Regions from separate parts of the Pseudomonas petroselini genome, predicted to be linked through region 1. Evidence: riboswitches for the same ligand, from Rfam matches in the RefSeq annotation. Region 1 holds a riboswitch; each other region holds the start of a gene.
What was found. Region 1 has a riboswitch for cobalamin ahead of cobW (cobalamin biosynthesis protein CobW). Riboswitches for the same ligand answer to the same signal wherever they lie in the genome.

Region 1 (2,260 bases):
GCCGGGTTACCCACGGATTCAAGCCTGCGTTCGGCCAGCGTGTTTGACGGGGCGCCTGAGATCAAGATCAAGATCAAAAGCAAGAGCACGGCGGCCTAGTAGCCGACCTGAGTGGTTGGATCAAAAGCAGGTACGTGTAAGAGCTGGCTTGCTCTCGATGGCGGTGTGTCAGCTGATGCAGTTGTGGCTGTCACCCTGCAATCGGGGGCAAGCCCCCTCCCACATTTAGACCGCGATCAACAGACGCAACTCCGGTCGGCTTTAAGGCCGCCGCGTTTGCCTTTGCTCTACACCACTCAAGCCGGCTGTCAGGCCGCTGTGCTTTTGCTTTTGCTTTTGATCTTAGGCGCCCCGTTAAACACGCTGGCCGGAATTCGACAGGGATTTGGGGGGTAAACCGGCAGGGATGCCGGTTTAGCCGCCCCGCGCCATGGATGGCGCGTGGCGGCGGCCCCCCAAATACCTGTCGGATTACGGGCACACCGAGCCTAAGCGAGGTGCCGAGTGTTGGGGCAAGAGCCTTTTGGTTACTTTTGGGCTCCTTTCAAAAGTGACCCGCCGTAAGGGCGGAACCCATATCTGCCGTTACCGCAGCAACGGATATGTACCCAACCCAACCCCATCATTGACCATCCCCCAAGCACTGCGTAGCCTTGCACCCTCGAGGTTCTTCGGCCCAGGCCGAAGCTAAGAAGGGAACGCGGTCCAAGCCGCGGCTGCCCCCGCAACTGTAAAGGGTTCATCTGACTGCCACGCCACTGCCACCAGGCGGGAAGGCGCAGCCAGCGCCGGTCGCAAGACCCGCAAGCCCCAAGCCAGGAGACCTGCCTCGTAACCGATTTTCCACTTCAACCGGGCGGGGTGATCCGGTGACGAAATCCGCTGCTGCGCGCCGTCGCAGGGCCTATCGTCCCGTATGCCCGCCCCCAAGGGCATCCGATGAAAACACTGGCCAAACTTCCCGTCACCATCGTTACCGGCTTTCTCGGCTCGGGCAAAACCACCTTGCTGCGCCATATGCTCGACAACGCCCAGGGCCGTCGCATCGCGGTGATCGTCAATGAATTCGGCGAGTTGGGCATCGACGGTGACATCCTCAAGCAGTGCTCCATCGGTTGCACCGAAGAAGAAGCCAACGGCCGCGTCTACGAGCTGGCCAACGGCTGCCTGTGCTGCACCGTGCAGGAAGAATTCTTCCCGGTGATGCGCGAATTGGTCGCCCGTCGCGGCGACCTTGACCATATCCTCATCGAAACCTCCGGCCTGGCCCTGCCAAAACCCTTGGTGCAAGCCTTCCAGTGGCCGGAAATCCGCAGTGCCTGCACCGTTGACGCGGTGATCACCGTGGTCGACAGCCCAGCCGTGGCCGCAGGCACGTTCGCCGCGTTCCCGGACCAGGTCGATGCCCAGCGCAAACTCGACCCGAACCTCGACCACGAATCGCCACTGCACGAGCTGTTTGCCGACCAGTTGGCCAGTGCCGACCTGGTCATCCTCAATAAAGCCGACCTGATCAGCGCCGAAGACCTGGCCCGCGTGCGCCTGGAAGTCGCCGAAGAACTGCCGCCGGCGGTGAAGATCATCGAAGCCAGCAGCGGTCGCCTGCCGTTGGACGTGCTGATCGGCCTGGGCGCCGGTGCCGAAGAGCATATCGACGGTCGCCACAGCCATCACGATCATCACCACGACGGTGAAGACGATCACGATCACGATGCGTTTGACTCCATCTCCATCGACCTGCCGCAAGCCGACGAAGCGCTGCTGCTCGACGCCCTGACGCAATTGGTGGTGCAGCACGGCATCCTGCGTGTCAAAGGTTTCGCCGCGATCCCGAACAAGCCAATGCGTCTGCTGATCCAGGGCGTGGGCACGCGTTTCGACAAGCATTTCGACCGCGCGTGGGGCGCCGACGAAGCGCGCATCACGCGCCTGGTGCTGATCGGCCAGGACCTGGATGCGACAGGTCTCGAAGCGCAACTGCGCGCAGCCCTCAGCGTTTAACCCATGCACCTGCTCAGGACTCAGCCCGGTGGTTTTGTCTCGGACGACAATATTGCCGACCTTGGCCAAACCCCCGCTGAACTGGTGATCCTGTGCAGCGGTGATTCCAGCCTGGCGCTGTTGGCCGAAGCGGCCCAGCAGTTGCCCGACGACTACCCCAGCTTGCGCCTGGCCAACCCGATGCAGGTGCAGAACCATGCCTCGGTCGACCTGTACGTCGATGAGGTGCTGCGCCACGCCAAGGTCATCCTGATTTCGC
Region 2 (2,260 bases), 2.0 Mb from region 1:
TCGTAGCCGTCGATGGCCGTGGCCAGTTGTTCCAGGCCGTCGAACATGCGGATGCTGGCCTGCAACGCCAGGGCGTCGAGGATGATAATGCGGTTGTTTTTCACCGCGTCCATGTTGCGGGTCACCGGGTCGCTGCGCAGGAAAGCGAGTTTCTTTTCATGGTCGTCGGCGGGGTAGCGGCGACGGTCCATGCGGGCGATCACCAGGAAGGTCGGGTTGGCCTTGGCAATCGTTTCCCAGCCGACGGCGGGCCACTCTTCATCGGACTGCACCACGTTGGACAGGCCGAGGGTTTGCAGCATGAACTCGGGAATGCCTTTGTGGCCGGCCACGTATGGGTCGCTGGCCATCTCCGAGCTGGAGAACCACACCAACGCGCTGGCCTGCTTGAGGCCTTTGCTCTGCACGGTGGCGACGGATTTGGCCAGGCGCGCCTTGAGTTCGTCGTTCAACTGCTGGCCGCGATCCTGTACGTCGAAGATCTGCGCCAATTGGCTGATGCTTTTATAAATGCTCTCGATACGGAACGGCTCCAGCCGCGTGCCGTCGGCGCCCACCAGGTTGTCCTTGCCTTCGCAGTCGGAGGGCAGCAGGTAGGTGGGGATCTTCAGTTCATGGAATTGCTCGCGGGTGCCGACCACACCCTGCGGCCCGACCACCCATTCCAGCTCGGCGGCCACCAGTTGCGGGCGTTTGGCGATCACGGCTTCGAAGCTCGGCTCGTTGTTGGCCAGGCGCTCGATGCGGTCGTTCTGTGCCTTGTACTGCGGTAACACGCGGTTGAACCACAGCGAAGTGCCGACCACTTTATCGCCCACGCCCAAGGCGTAGAGCATCTCGGTAGCGGCTTGGCCGATGGTCACGCTGCGCGCCGGCGCCTGCTGGAAGGTGAGGCTACTGCCGCAGTTTTCCACGGTGAGCGGGTAGTGGGTGGGCGCGGCGTGGGCCTGGGCACAGAAGCCAATGCCGGTGAGCAGGGCGGTAACGCGTGGCAGCATGGGACGATCTCCGAGTGAACCGTACGTGCAACTGGGGAGGTACGGTTCGGAAATACACCCTCGAGCGCTGTGGTAGAGACAGGCAAGAATGTCCTTCCCGGACACCCCGCCGGTTAGTGATTGAGCTTGAGCCGGCAGGTCTCCTGACTGATGCGTCGTCGCCACGCTCCGGCCTTCCCGGACAAGGTCCAGTGGCATCGAGGAGCAGGCTCAGCACCTACAGTTGCGGGGGCAGTTCCGATTGACGCGGGGGTACCGCGCTTCGGATTCCCTATTAGTCCCGTTTGGGAACCGGCGCGGTATGGTAGTCGATCGCGAGGTTGAACGGGAGGCCGTGACGCCAACGGTGGCTCTTTGGCGGTGGGGCTCCTATGATGCGCAGCCAATGGATCGCTTTATCACAAGGAATACACCGTGAAATTATTTCTCGCGTTCGCCCTCGTCGCCACGCTCGCCGGTTGTGCCACCCAGGGTAAATCTGAAAAGCAGATTCTTGACGAAGCCGCCACTGCGTATGTCGCGTCGATGCCGGCCGGGTCGGACAAACTCCGTTTGCACACGATGAGCATCCCCAAAAGCGGGATGTTCGGCGATACCCTGGCGATTTCCATGGCGGGTGAGCAAAACGCTGCTCGCCTCAGGGGAGAGCTGCTTGATGCCAAACGCTTGGGCGATGTGTTCTTTTTGATTATCGGTGCCGGCACGCCGGTTGATGTTGCGGTGATCGGCAAAGCAGTCGAAGGGCAGGATTTGAAGGGGATGCAGATTTACTACTCGGGCACTGAGGCGCAGAAGGACACGGTGCGTGCGGCGGTTGAGAAAACGCAGGCGCAGTTTCATTACATCAATGCGCAATGAGGGTTCGCCCGTTGGCCTGATAACTCTGGGTACGGTGCTGGACCTGTGGCGAGGGAGCTTGCTCCCGCTGGCGGCCTGACAGATGGCCTGGATGTTGGATCAGACCGGGTACATATCCGTTGCTGCGGTAACGGCCGCTGTGGGTTCCGCCCTTACGGCCATCCCTTTCAAGGTCTTTTCGTTTTGGCAGCCTTGATTACCCGGTCGGTTGAAACATGTGCATGTACCGCAGTGCCTTGGACCCATGTTTTGGGCTTAGGCACCTTGGGGCCGCGGGGGCTTTTCGCCACTTGTTTTGGTTGGATGTTTCTAGCCAGCTCCAGTAAGCGCCGGGCCAGTTTTTCCAGAGCAATGACGGGAAGATGTTCCGAGGGCAGCGCAATCTGCATTCCCTCATAACCACT
Region 3 (2,260 bases), 2.3 Mb from region 1:
ACAGGTCGTTGCCGACCAGTGTCATGCCAAAGGGCGAATTAAGATTTTCCAGGAATACCGTGCGGGTTTCCGCGACGCCGTCGTGGTCGGCATCACGCAGCAGTGTGATGCGATTCGGGCTCGGTACCCCGGCACCGGCGCGGCCCATGACCTTTTCCATGACCCAGCCACGAATGCCTTTGGAATCATCCGGCTTGGGTGGCGCGTTGGTTTCCGCCACCAGCACGTCGCCGTTGGGCAGTACATACAGCCAGCGCGGGTGATCGAGGCCTTCGGCAAACGCCGCCACCTGAGTGCCGGCAGCGGCGGTTGGCTTCACGCCTTCGGGCCAGCCGATGGCGGGCGCGATATTCACCGTGGGGATCAGGGTTTTGTTCGGTTCCGGCAATTTGGGCGAAGGCCCGGTGCCGTCGGAGACCTGGAGGGTGGAGCTTTCACCGCAGGCGGCGAGGGTGCCGGCGACCATGATGAGTAGGGCAAGTCTGGTTTTATGCATGGTGTTCTCCTTAATACCTGTAAGGGTAGAGGAGGTAGCCGAGGCGTTGGTTCAAGTCCAAGGCCAGCTTTAATTGACGCTCCACCCCCAACCCACTAACCTTCGCGGCTTGTTCCAGGTGCTCCGTGACCCATGGGTCGACGGAGTGAAACAGGGAAGCCGGTGAGTGAGCGCACTTGTACACAGTGCTGCCGCAATTCCGGCGCTGCCCCCGCAACGGTAAATGAGTCAAGACGGTGCCTTTTGCCACTGTATCGCCAGCGATATGGGAAGGCGCACCTTCGGCCTGCCTGCTTGATTAAAGCAAGCGCCACTCATGAGCCCGGAGACCGGCCTGAAACATCCAACAGCATCACGGTGGGCGATGCTTGGCTGTCTGTGTTTCTTTTTCCTGCCCGCCGTTTTTGTCCAGCCCCAACGGAGAGCTGCCATGACCGATTCCCCCGAACGCGACGAACGCCATCTGGCGCGCATGCTGCGCAAAAAAGCCGTGATCGACGAACGCATCGCCAATTCCCCCAACGAATGCGGTTTGCTGCTGGTATTGACCGGCAACGGCAAAGGCAAGAGCAGCTCCGCGTTCGGCATGCTGGCACGGGCCATGGGTCACGGCATGCAGTGCGGTGTGGTGCAGTTCATCAAGGGGCGCAACAGCACCGGCGAAGAATTGTTCTTCCGCCGCTTCCCCGAGCAAGTGCGCTTCCATGTGATGGGCGAAGGCTTCACCTGGGAAACCCAGGACCGCCAGCGCGACATCGCCGCCGCCGAAGCCGCCTGGGCGGTTTCCCGTGAATTGCTGCAAGACCCGACCATCGGCCTGGTGGTGCTGGACGAATTGAACATCGCCCTCAAGCACGGCTACCTAGACCTGGACCAGGTCCTCAGCGACCTGCAAGCCCGCCCGCCGATGCAACACGTGGTGGTCACCGGCCGTGGCGCCAAGCCTGAGTTGATCGAAATGGGCGACACCGTCACCGAAATGGGCATGCTCAAGCACGCGTTCCAGGCCGGTATCAAGGCACAGAAGGGCGTCGAACTTTGAATCAGCCCCGTCATTGCCCGGCCGTATTGATCGCCGCACCGGCGTCCGGCCAGGGCAAAACCACCGTTACCGCCGCACTGGCCCGTTTGCACCGCAACCTGGGGCGCAAGGTGCGCGTGTTCAAATGCGGCCCGGACTTCCTCGACCCGATGATCCATGAGCGTGCCAGCGGTGCGCCGGTGTATCAATTGGACATGTGGATGGTCGGCGAGCAGGAAAGTCGCCGTTTGCTGTGGGAAGCGGCAGGGGAGGCGGACCTGATCCTCATCGAAGGCGTGATGGGCCTGTTCGACGGTACACCCTCGAGCGCCGACCTGGCGCGGCACTTCGGCGTGCCGGTGCTGGGTGTGATCGACGGCACCGCGATGGCGCAGACGTTCGGCGCCCTGGCGTTGGGCTTGGCGCGTTATCAGCCGGACTTGCCGTTCGCGGGCGTGCTGGCCAACCGCGTCGGCACCCTGCGGCATGCGCAATTGCTTGAAGGCAGCCTCACCGAAGGCTTGCGCTGGTACGGCGCATTGTCCCGCGAGACCGGTATCGAATTACCCAGCCGCCACCTCGGCCTGGTGCAGGCCAGTGAACTGAATGACCTCGATGTGCGCCTGGACGCCGCTGCGCAAGCGCTGGGCAGCAGTTGCGAAGTGGCCTTGCCGCCCCCCGTGACCTTTGCCGCGCCGCAAATGATCCACGCTGAGCCGTTGCTCAATGGCGTGCGCATCGCT

Region 2: linked by a shared signal. The riboswitch ahead of ACI512_RS25375 (ABC transporter substrate-binding protein) and the one ahead of cobW (cobalamin biosynthesis protein CobW) in region 1 are both predicted to bind cobalamin.
Region 3: linked by a shared signal. The riboswitch ahead of cobO (cob(I)yrinic acid a,c-diamide adenosyltransferase) and the one ahead of cobW (cobalamin biosynthesis protein CobW) in region 1 are both predicted to bind cobalamin.

Annotation. Positions count from the first base shown of each region.
Region 1 is NZ_CP173614.1:3,518,440-3,520,699, forward strand. It holds cobalamin riboswitch at 648-847, shown strand; gene cobW (cobalamin biosynthesis protein CobW) at 940-2,001, shown strand; gene cobN (cobaltochelatase subunit CobN) at 2,005-2,260, shown strand, end outside.
Region 2 is NZ_CP173614.1:5,520,475-5,522,734, reverse strand. It holds gene ACI512_RS25375 (ABC transporter substrate-binding protein) at 1-998, opposite strand, end outside; cobalamin riboswitch at 1,114-1,309, opposite strand; gene ACI512_RS25370 (hypothetical protein) at 1,413-1,856, shown strand; gene ACI512_RS25365 (IS4 family transposase) at 2,024-2,260, opposite strand, start outside.
Region 3 is NZ_CP173614.1:5,818,134-5,820,393, reverse strand. It holds gene ACI512_RS26790 (sorbosone dehydrogenase family protein) at 1-496, opposite strand, end outside; cobalamin riboswitch at 596-849, shown strand; gene cobO (cob(I)yrinic acid a,c-diamide adenosyltransferase) at 927-1,538, shown strand; gene ACI512_RS26780 (cobyrinate a,c-diamide synthase) at 1,535-2,260, shown strand, end outside.